2 regions of the Streptomyces sp. NPDC057249 genome follow, and region 2 is predicted to be linked to the other one. Evidence: riboswitches for the same ligand, from Rfam matches in the RefSeq annotation. Region 2 holds a riboswitch; the other holds the start of a gene.
The links. A riboswitch is a leader RNA that binds a small molecule or an ion and turns the genes downstream of it on or off. The one in region 2 is predicted to bind cyclic di-AMP.

Region 1: linked by a shared signal. The riboswitch ahead of ACFUJY_RS03605 (M23 family metallopeptidase) and the one ahead of ACFUJY_RS06930 (NlpC/P60 family protein) in region 2 are both predicted to bind cyclic di-AMP.

Annotation. Positions count from the first base shown of each region.
Region 1 is NZ_JBHUXS010000001.1:751,657-756,928, forward strand. It holds gene ACFUJY_RS03590 (SHOCT domain-containing protein) at 1-271, opposite strand, end outside; tRNA gene ACFUJY_RS03595 (tRNA-Met) at 439-512, shown strand; gene ACFUJY_RS03600 (PP2C family protein-serine/threonine phosphatase) at 680-1,843, shown strand; cyclic di-AMP (ydaO/yuaA leader) riboswitch at 2,055-2,208, shown strand; gene ACFUJY_RS03605 (M23 family metallopeptidase) at 2,220-3,389, shown strand; gene ACFUJY_RS03610 (aldo/keto reductase) at 3,556-4,500, shown strand; gene ACFUJY_RS03615 (PrsW family glutamic-type intramembrane protease) at 4,548-5,272, opposite strand, start outside.
Region 2 is NZ_JBHUXS010000003.1:93,527-98,798, reverse strand. It holds gene ACFUJY_RS06945 (GNAT family N-acetyltransferase) at 1-353, opposite strand, end outside; gene ACFUJY_RS06940 (NlpC/P60 family protein) at 400-1,446, opposite strand; gene ACFUJY_RS06935 (hypothetical protein) at 1,757-2,110, shown strand; gene ACFUJY_RS06930 (NlpC/P60 family protein) at 2,159-3,319, opposite strand; cyclic di-AMP (ydaO/yuaA leader) riboswitch at 3,318-3,468, opposite strand; gene pcrA (DNA helicase PcrA) at 3,630-5,272, shown strand, end outside.

The DNA of each region.
Region 1 (5,272 bases), on a different contig from region 2:
CCCTGATGTACGCCTTGAAGGCGGCGTCGCGCTCCTTCGCCTCCTGGACGTCGCGCTTGCCCATGGATTTGCCGCGGGCGATCACGTAGACCAGTACGCCCACATAGGGCAGTACCAGCGCCAGGATCAGCCAGCCGGCCTTGGCCCAGCCGCTCAGGTCGTGGCTGCGAAAGATGTCCATGATGACCCGGAAGAGGAGGAAGAGCCACATGATCCAGAGGAAGAACCAGAGCATCGTCCAGAACAGGTTGAGCAGGGGATAGTCGTCCATCGTCCACTCCCGGTCAGCGTCGTACTGGCTGAATCTGAAAACAGTCATATCACCACATTCACTCCGTTGCCCGTCGGTGCGGGCGGGGGGAGGAGAGGTGCGCGGGCCGGGGCGCGCGGTCCGTGGTCATGAGGGCCCCGGACATGACGTAGAGTTGGGTTCACCGACGCGGGGTGGAGCAGCTCGGTAGCTCGCTGGGCTCATAACCCAGAGGTCGCAGGTTCAAATCCTGTCCCCGCTACTGAAGGATCAGGCCCGGCACGCAAGCAGCGTGCCGGGCCTGATGCGTTGTCGGCGCCCCGTCCCTCGTCCCTTCGGCTGCCGAGGAGTCGCCCGTCGGGCGGGCAGCGGCGAGGCTGAGGGAGGTGCGCGGTACGGGCCGCGGCCGCACCGGGCAGGAGACCGCAGGTGGGGAAGTGGGTACGACGGTGGCGCGGGCCGGACGGCGCGGCGAGCCGCCGGTTCGTCCGGGTGCTGCCGGTGGCGATGATCGTCATCGGAGTGCTGTTCGACCTGTTCACGCCGCCCTCCTACACGGCCGTCCCGATGTTCGCGGCCGCCCCGCTGATCGCCGCGCCCTTCTTCGGTATGGGCACCACGATCCGGATCGGGATCGCCTCGGTGCTCGCCGTCGCCGGAATCCGGCTCTTCACCGGCGATCTGGTCGAGGTGGTCTCGTTCATCGAGATGCTCACCGTGCTCACCGTCGCCGTGCAGGCGTGCGTGATCAACCGGGTCGTGCGGCGCGGCAGCGACCGGCTGGCGTCCGCCCGGATCATCGCCGAGACGGCCATGCGGGCCGTACTGCCCGCACCGCCCGAGCGGATCGGCGGACTCCAGGTGGCCGCGCGGTACGAGGCGGCGCAGGCGGACGAGTTCGTCGGGGGCGACCTCTTCGCGGCCGCTGACACTCCGTACGGCGTACGGCTGGTGCTGGGGGACGTGCGTGGCAAGGGGCTGCAGGCGGTCGGCGCGGTGGCGGTGGTGATCGGCGCGTTCCGGGAGGCGGCGGAGCAGGAGAAATCGCTGGAGGGCGTGGCGCAGCGGCTGGAGCGCGCGCTGGCGCGTGAGTCGGTGCGGCGGAGCAATCTGGACGCGTTCGAGGGGTTCGTGACCGCGGTGCTCGCGGAGATCCCGCCGGGTGCGCAGGGCGTACGGATGGTGAACCGCGGCCACCCGGACCCGCTGCTGCTGCACGGGGACGGGGCGGTGGAGGCGCTGACGCCCTCGGAGCCCGCGCTTCCGCTGGGCATGGACCTGGGGGTGCGGCCGGACCGCTCGGACCACTGGGAGCTGCCGGCCGGCGGGACGCTGCTGTTCTACACGGACGGCCTGTCGGAGGCGCGGGACGCCGACGGTGTCTTCTACGACCCGGCGGAGCGGCTGCGCGGGCGCCTCTTCCCCGGCCCCGAGGAGCTGTTGTCCGCGCTGACCGACGACGTGCGGCTGCATACGGGAGGCGAGTCGACCGACGACATGGCGCTGCTCGCGGTGGCCCGGCCGGCGAAGGGGCAGCCGGACCGGCGCAGGACGGTCAAGATCGTCAAGAGGGATGCCACGCTGCGTGACTGAGAAGCGCCGCTCCGCATAACATTTGACACAACGTCAGAAAACGTGCGGTGGCCGAACGGTGATCAGCTCGCCCGATTCCACCCGGTTGTGTCCCGTAAAGTCTGGGCCGAGCACGTGAACGATCAGTGGGAACGGCTTGGAATCGGACCCGTCTGTCTATTAACGTTCGATAACGCAGCGCGGTTGTCCCAGCCGTCGTCAGGGACGGCGCCGCGCGCGTGCGCCGAATCCCGCAAGGGAACCGGGGAACCACCTACATGGGGTGAATCGGGCATCTTCGTCTTCACGAGAGGCGGAAAGGCCCGTAGGAGACCTTCCTGCTCCGAACCCGTCAGCTAACCCGGTAGGCGAGAAGGAAGGAAAGGAGTGCGCCCGCGTGGCGTCCAACAAGCCTGCCCCCGAATCACCTTCCCGGTTCGTGCCCGAGTACGGCCCCGACTTCGCGTCCGGCCCCGGCACCGCGTACATCCCGGAACAGGGAAGCGACCACATGACCGATCGGGGCAACGGCTTCGGCACCGGCGCCGGTTTCGGCAGCGGCTTCCGCGCCGACGACGCCGACTCCGAGCGGACCTGGGAGGAATGGAACCCCACCGAGGAGTCCGTCCGTCCCGTCCGCGGCAAGCACCGTGTCGCCAAGCAGCGCAATGGTCTGGCCCGTAGCTCCACCGTCCTCGGCGTCGGTGTCATCGCGGCCGTCGGCGCGGGCGGCATGGCCACCGCACAGAGCAAACCGCCGGTCTCCATCTCCCTTCCCGATTCCATCGCGGACAATCTTCCCGACGCCAAGTCCCTCCCCGGCGTCGGCGCGTTGTTCGCCGGCGAGAGCGAGGCCGAAGCCCCCGCCACGGCCACCGCCGCCGCCCCCCTGACCACCGCCGGCATCACCACCGCCGAGGCCGAGCAGGGCACCACGGACGCCGGCGAGGCGCTGCGCGCCCGCATCCTCCAGCAGGCCGAGCAGCAGCAGGGCGCCGCCGACGCCGAGGCGAAGGCGGCCGAGGAGAAGGCCGCCGCCGAGAAGGCCGCCGCCGAGGCGAAGAAGCAGCAGGACGAGGCCGAGGCCAAGGCCGCCGCCGAGAAGAAGAAGGCGGAGGAGGAGGCGAAGAAGAAGGCCGAGGCCCTGCGCCTGGCCAAGCTCGCCGCCAGCTACGCCATCCCCACCTCCTCGTACACGATCACCTCGACGTTCGGCGAGGCCGGTTCGATGTGGTCCTCCGGCTACCACACGGGCCTCGACTTCGCGGCCCCGACCGGTACGCCGATCAAGGCCGTCCACACCGGCACCATCAAGTCGGCCGGCTGGTCCGGCGCCTACGGCTACCGCACGGTGCTGGAGCTGGAGGACGGCACCGAGCTGTGGTTCTGCCACCAGTCCTCGATCGGCGTCACGGTCGGCCAGAAGGTCACCACCGGCGACACCATCGGCCGCGTCGGCGCGACCGGGAACGTGACCGGCCCGCACCTCCACCTGGAGGTCCACACCCCGGACGGCACCGGCATCGACCCGATGGCCTGGCTGCGCGCCCGCGGTCTGACCGTCTGAGGTCCGTCCTCCCCCAAGCCGTGGCCCTTCCCGGTACGCGGCCGTCCGAACCCCGGCAGCCCTGACGCACACCCCCCGACGTCAGGGCTGCCGGTCCGCGTGGCCGCGGCCTGCCGGATGTATGCGGCACGGAATAGCCGGGTGGCCGGAATCCGTTGTTCCCTCCATGACTTCACTGCGCGATCTCGGCCCGTCCGGCCTCCAGGTCTTCCCGCTCTGCCTCGGTGGAAACGTCTTCGGCTGGACCGCGGACGAGGAACGGTCCTTCGCCGTCCTCGACGCGTACGCGGCGGCCGGCGGCAACTTCGTGGACACCGCCGACGCCTACTCGCACTGGGTCCCCGGCAACGAGGGCGGCGAGTCGGAGACGGTCATCGGCCAGTGGCTCGCGTCGCGCGGCAACCGGTCCGACGTCGTGGTGGCCACCAAGGTCGGTGCCCTCCCCGGTTACCAGGGCCTCTCGGCGCCCACGATCAAGTCGGCCGCCGAGGAGTCGCTGCGCCGGCTCGGCACGGACCACATCGACCTGTACTACACGCACTTCGACGACGAGACCGTCCCCGTCGAGGAGATCATCACCGCCCTCGACGAGCTGGTGAAGGAGGGCAAGGTCCGTGAGATCGCCGCCTCCAACATCAGCCCCGCCCGGCTGCGCGCCTCGCTCGCCTTCTCCGAACGCGAGGGCCTGGCCCGCTATGTGGCGCTGCAGCCGCACTACAACCTCGTCTCGCGGGACACCTACGAGGGCGAACTCCAGGACACCGCCGCCGACGCCGGGCTCGCCGCCGTCCCGTACTTCGCGCTGGCCGCCGGCTTCCTCACCGGCAAGTACCGCCCGGGGACGACCGTGGACAGCGCCCGCGCCGGGAGCGCGGCCGGCCATCTGGAGTCGGAGCGCGGCCGGCGGGTGCTCGCCGCACTCGACACGGTGGCGCGGGACCGGGACGCCGAGATCGCGACGGTGGCCCTGGCCTGGCTCGCATCCCGCCCGACGGTCGCCGCGCCGATCGCCTCGGCCCGTACGGTCGACCAGCTGCCCGCCCTGCTGGCGGTCGCCGGTCTCCGGCTGACGGACGAGGAACTGTCGACGCTGACGGCGGCCTCGGCCTAGGGCGCGTCCCGCCCCACGGGAGACCGTCGGCCCGGCCTGCGTCCGGATCAGGTCGGCGGCTTCCCGGGGTAGGGCGGTGCGGTGTAGGGCTGCCGGCCATGGGGCTGCGCAGGGTACGGGGCCGGGCCGAGGTACGGGTTCGGGGAGCCGTGGTACGGGGAGGGGCTGCCGGTGTACGGGGGCGGGGCGCCGTACGCGTACGGCGTGGGGGCGCCCGCGCGGGGCGGCCAGGCGGCCGTGTAGCCGGGCGGCCGGCGGTGGGTGGCCCGGGCCGCGTACGCGAGGGCGGGGCCCGCGATCTCACGGCGCTGCCACAGGTGGTGCAGCAGCTCCAGCTCGCGCGCGGCGAAGTCCGGGTCCGCCCGGCCCCGGCCGGCCTGCCGGCGCAGGGAGGCGAGGGACGTCGCGAACGCCTCGTACTCGGCGACCGCACGAGCCGCCGCCCTGCCGCGCTCCTTCGCCTCCTTGGCGCGGACCGTCGCGTACGCCGGGTGGTACGGATGGCCGGAGACGCTCGCCGCGTACCGCCTGCGCGCCGCGTTCCTGGCGAGGGCGCGGGCCCGCATGGAGGCGAGGGCCCGGGGCTCGTCCGGGGTGAGCCAGCCGGCTTCGGCGTACGCGGGGAGCTCGACGGCCAGGGAGCGCAGCTCCTTGCGGCGGGCCCGGACCACCTGCCAGGTCACCAGGCCGAAGACCGGGACCATGAACGCCCCGTACACGATGTAGAAGCCGTACCGGCCGAAGGTCGCCGAGCCGTTCCACAGGGCGTGCA
Region 2 (5,272 bases):
ATGACCAGGTCCGCGACCGGCTTCGGCTCCACCAGGCCGCCGGGGGCACAGGCGAGGAGCGGGGCCCGGTTCTCGACGGTGAACCCGGCGGCGAGCAGCGCCGGTTCGACGGCGGGCGCCCAGCCGGGCAGGAACTCCAGGCGGGGCATCCGGCCCCGCTCGCGGAACGCCGCTATGAGCGCGTCGAGTTCACCGGGCGTCGGTTCGGCGTCCTGGTCCGGGATCGCGTAGTTGGCGTACTTCAGCGACCAGTTCGGGTTGTAGCGGATCACGAACGGCCCGACGCGGACATGGTCCGGGGAGCGCAGCGTGAGCGTACGGGCGTGGGTCTGGACGTCGGCGTCCATCGGCATCGGCGGGTGTCCTTCGGGCCGTTGAGGTCGGGGGCCGCGCCGGAGCCTATGCCACCCGGGTCGCCCCCGCGAAGGGCATTTCGTCGATGGGCGCGATCCGGACCGGGGCCCCGGGGCGCGGCGCGTGGATCATCCGACCGTTCCCGATGTACAGGCCGACATGGCTGACGCCCGAGTAGAAGAACACCAGGTCCCCGGGGGCCAGCTGGGAGCGCGGAACCCGCTGCCCGGCGTTGATCTGGGTGTACGTGGTCCGGGGCAGCGAGACCCCGGCGGCGCGCCAGGCGGCCTGGGTGAGACCGGAGCAGTCGAACGAGTGGGGCCCGGTCGCGCCCCACACGTACGGCTTGCCCAGGGCGCTGTACGCGAAGGCGACCGCCTGGGCGGCGCGGGCGTTGGGCGCGGCGACGGCGGTGCGCGGTGCGCTCCGGTCCGCGTGACCGGCCCCGCGCCCGTTCTCGGAGGCGTCGTAGGCGGCGCGTTCGGCCGGGGTGAGGCGGGCGAGGAGGCGGCGGGCCTCGGCCAGCTTGGCGCGGACGGTCGCCCGGTGCTCCTTCAGGGCGGCCTGCCGGGCGGCCAGCTCGGTGAGCTTCCCGGCCGCCTCGGCGCGTACCTGGGCGATCTCCGCGACCTGGCGGCGCACCGAGCGCACCTCGGCGGCCCGGCGCTCGCCGGCCCGCTCCGCGTAGGTGGCGCGGCGCAGGTACTGGTCGGGGTCGGAGGAGAGCGCCAGCTGCACGGAGGGGTCGATGCCGCCGGACCGGTACTGCGCGGCGGCGTACGCGCCGAGCACGTCGCGGGCGGTGTTGAGGCGGGCGGTCCTGCGGGCGGCCTCGTCGCGCAGGGCGTCGACCGACTCGGCGGCTGCGGTCGCCTCGGACTTCGCGCCGTTGTACTTCTCGGTGGCGACCTCCGCCTCCCGGTACAGCCGGTCCACCTGGGCCTTGACCTGCCGTGCGGTGGGCGCGGGGTCCGCGTGCGCGGCTCCCGGCAGCACGGCGGCCGTCGCGGCTCCGGCGACGGCGAGGGTCGCCGCGGTGCGGGCCGCGGAGGCGGTGGTGAGGCGCTGCCTGGGTTTGCGATGCGCTGCCACGGGGGCGGGCGTCCTTCCGTGCGACGGCCCGGCGGGGTCTACCGGCGGGGTTCCTCGGGTGGCCGGCGAGAACGGTTCCTGGTCCACGGCCACCGGGAAGGGACGCTAATCCGAGGTCACGGGAAGGTGTCGTTATGACTGCTATTGCCTGGTCTTGGCGTGGCATTGTCGGGGGATGACCGCCTGTGAAGCATGAACGACCGGGAAAAGGGCCACAGAGTCAGGCAAAAAGTGCATTCATCATTCAAGCGGGCCGTAGGCCCCACCCTGCCCGGAGTGACCGGAGGGGAGGGCTCTAGGGTGCGGAACCATGCGCGTACTCATCGATTTCGTCGTCGCCCTGCACATCATCGGCATCGCCGCCCTGCTCGGCGGCTTCCTCGGCCAGATGAAGGCGATGAAGGCCGGCACCGCCCGGTTCGTCCCCGGCATGCTGCACGGCGCGCTGACCATGCTGGTCACCGGCGTCGCCCTGGTCGGCCTGGACCAGGCCGACGACCACCCCGTGAACAACGTCAAGATCGGGATCAAGCTGCTGTTCCTGGTCGTGATCCTGGGGCTCGTCTACGTCAAGCGCGACGAGGAGAAGGTCGAGAAGGGGTTCTTCGCGGCGGTCGGCGCGCTGACCCTGGCGAACATCTTCATCGCCACGCTCTGGACCTGAGCGGCCGCGCGCCGGCCGGCCCGGGCGCGGGCCGGCCCTCTTCCCCGGTCAGGCCGGGCGCACACTCCCGTAGATCGGCATGTAGTAGATCGACTCCTCGCGCACGTTCGCCCCGGGCTTCGGCGCGTGGATCATCATCCCGTCGCCCTTGTAGATCCCGACGTGGCTGATGTCGTCGTAGAAGAACACCAGGTCACCGGGTTGCAGATCGGCCGTCGCGACGCGCGTGCCGACGTTCACCTGGTCCCAGGTGGTCCGCGGGATGTCGACGCCCGCCGCCTTCCAGGCCGCCTGCGTCAGCCCCGAGCAGTCGTACGAGGAGGGGCCGGTCGCCCCCCAGACGTACGGCTTGCCGATCTGGGCGCGGGCGAACGCGAGGACCTTCTCCGCCTTCGTGGACGCGCTGGTGCCGGTGTCGGAGCCGGAGCCTGTGTCGGAGCCCGAGCCCGTCTCCGTACCGCTGCCGCCCGACGCCTCGGCCTTCCGCTCGGCCTCCTTCGCGGCGGCGGCCTGCTTCTTCGCCAGCTCCGCCGCCTTGCGCTTGGCCTCGGCCTCCTTCTTGCGCTCCAGCTCCGCCAGACGCGCCTTCTCCTCGGCGGTCAGCTTCGACAGCAGCGTCCGGGCCTCGGCCAGCTTCGTCCGGACGTCCTGCTTGCTGGTACGCAGCGCGGCCTGCGACTCGGTCAGCGTCTCCAGGCTCTCCACGGCCTCCGCGCGCTGCTTCGACGCCTTCGCCTGCTGCGTACGGAAGTTCGCGACCGCCTGCTGCTGGCGCTCGGCCATGCGGTCCATGAGGTGGGTCTGGTCGAAGAACGACTGCGGGTCGTCGGCCAGGAAGAAGGTGGCGGTCGGCGCGAGGCCGCCGTTGCGGTACTGGGCGGCGGCGTAGTTGCCCAGCGTCCTGCGGGCGTCGTTCAGCTTCTCGGTGCGCTTGGCCACGTCGTCGAGCAGCGCGTCGACCTTGGACCGCTGCTTGTCCGTGGCCTCTTTCGCCTGGTTGTACTTCTGGGTCGCGTTGCCGGCCTGCCGGTAGAGGTCGTCCACCTTCTTCCGGACTTCCTCGATGCTCGGCTTCGGCGCCGGCGCGGCCATCGCGCTCTGCGAGGACAGCAGGGTCACCGAGGCCAGCGCGGCCGAGGTCAGACCGATGGCGGGGGCGGTGGAGCGCACCCGGGTGCGCGGTTTGCGATGCGACGCCAAGGCCGGCATCTCCTTCCGTGGACCGCCTACCGGGTTAGCTGTCGGGTTCGGGCGGAACGGAAGGCTGCCCTACGGTCCGGTGGGGAAGGACCGATTCACCCCGGTACTGCGTGTGGGTCCCCGGTTCCGGGCGGGCCCGGATTCGGCGTGGCGGCACGCTCGGCGTGGGTCGCCTCTGGGGGTACGGGCCGTCCGAACGTGCACGCTAGCCAACTCATGGGGCCGCTGTGAAGGTTGGTGTTCGATATGCCCGATACATTTCCGTGACCTTTTCGGAGCGGGGCCGGGTGTCGGTCGGGCGCCTTAGACTCGGACAGCGATGAGCAGCCTATTCGACGACAGTTTCCTGGCCGGCCTCCAGCAGGAGGAGGACGCGCCCCCGCCGCCCCCCGAGGACCCTGCACCCGAAGCGGTGCCGGAGGACCTGTTCGCGGGCGTGTTCGACGGGCCCCCGCCGGCCCGCGACGCGTACTACCGCGACGGCGCGCACCGCCCCGTCATCGACCCCGAGGCGCTGCTCGACGGACTGAACACCGAGCAGCGCGCCGCCGTCGTGCACTCCGGGTCGCCCCTGCTCATCGTGGCCGGCGCCGGCTCCGGCAAGACCAGGGTGCTCACCCACCGCATCGCCCACCTGCTGGCCGAGCGGGGCGTCCACCCCGGCCAGATCCTGGCGATCACCTTCACCAACAAGGCCGCCGGCGAGATGAAGGAGCGCGTCGAGCAGCTGGTCGGGCCCCGGGCCAACGCCATGTGGGTCATGACCTTCCACAGCGCGTGCGTCCGCATCCTGCGCCGCGAGTCCAAGAAGCTCGGCTTCACGTCCTCGTTCTCGATCTACGACGCGGCCGACTCCAAGCGGCTCATGGCCCTGGTCTGCCGCGATCTGGAGCTGGACCCGAAGCGCTACCCGCCGAAGTCCTTCACCGCCAAGGTCTCCAACCTCAAGAACGAGCTCATCGACGAGGAGACCTTCGCGGGCCAGGCAGCCGACGGGTTCGAGAAGACCCTGGCCCAGGCGTACGCGATGTACCAGGCCCGCCTGCGCGAGGCCAACGCGCTGGACTTCGACGACATCATCATGACGACGGTCCACCTCCTCCAGGCGTTCCCGGACGTCGCCGAGCACTACCGCCGCCGCTTCCGGCACGTCCTCGTCGACGAGTACCAGGACACCAACCACGCCCAGTACACGCTGGTGCGCGAGCTGGTCGGCCCGGCCGGTCCCGAGAACGCCCCCGCCGAGCTGTGCGTCGTGGGCGACGCGGACCAGTCGATCTACGCCTTCCGGGGCGCGACCATCCGCAACATCCTCCAGTTCGAGGAGGACTACCCGGACGCGACGACGATCCTCCTGGAGCAGAACTACCGCTCCACCCAGACGATCCTCTCCGCCGCCAACGCCGTCATCGAGCGCAACGAGAGCCGCCGCCCCAAGAACCTGTGGACCAAGGCCGGCACCGGCGCCCGCATCACGGGCTACGTCGCGGACACCGAGCACGACGAGGCGCAGTTCGTTGCCGAGGAGATCGACCGCCTCACCGACGCGGGCGACGCGAAGGCCGGCGACGTCGCCGTCTTCTACCGGACGAACGCGCAGTCCCGTGTCTTCGAGGAGATCTTCATCCGCGTCGGCCTGCCCTACAAGGTCGTCGGCGGCGTCCGCTTCTACGAGCGCAAGGAGGTCCGGGACGTCCTGGCCTACCTGCGGGTCCTCGCCAACCCCGAGGACACCGTCCCGCTCCGCCGCATCCTCAACGTCCCCAAGCGCGGCATCGGCGAGCGCGCCGAGGCCATGATCGACGCGCTCTCGCTGCGCGAGAAGATCACCTTCCCGCAGGCGCTGCGCCGGGTGGACGAGGCGTACGGCATGGCCGCCCGCTCCGCCAACGCCGTGAAGCGGTTCAACACGCTGATGGAGGAGCTGCGCACGGTCGTGGAGTCCGGCGCCGGGCCCGCCGT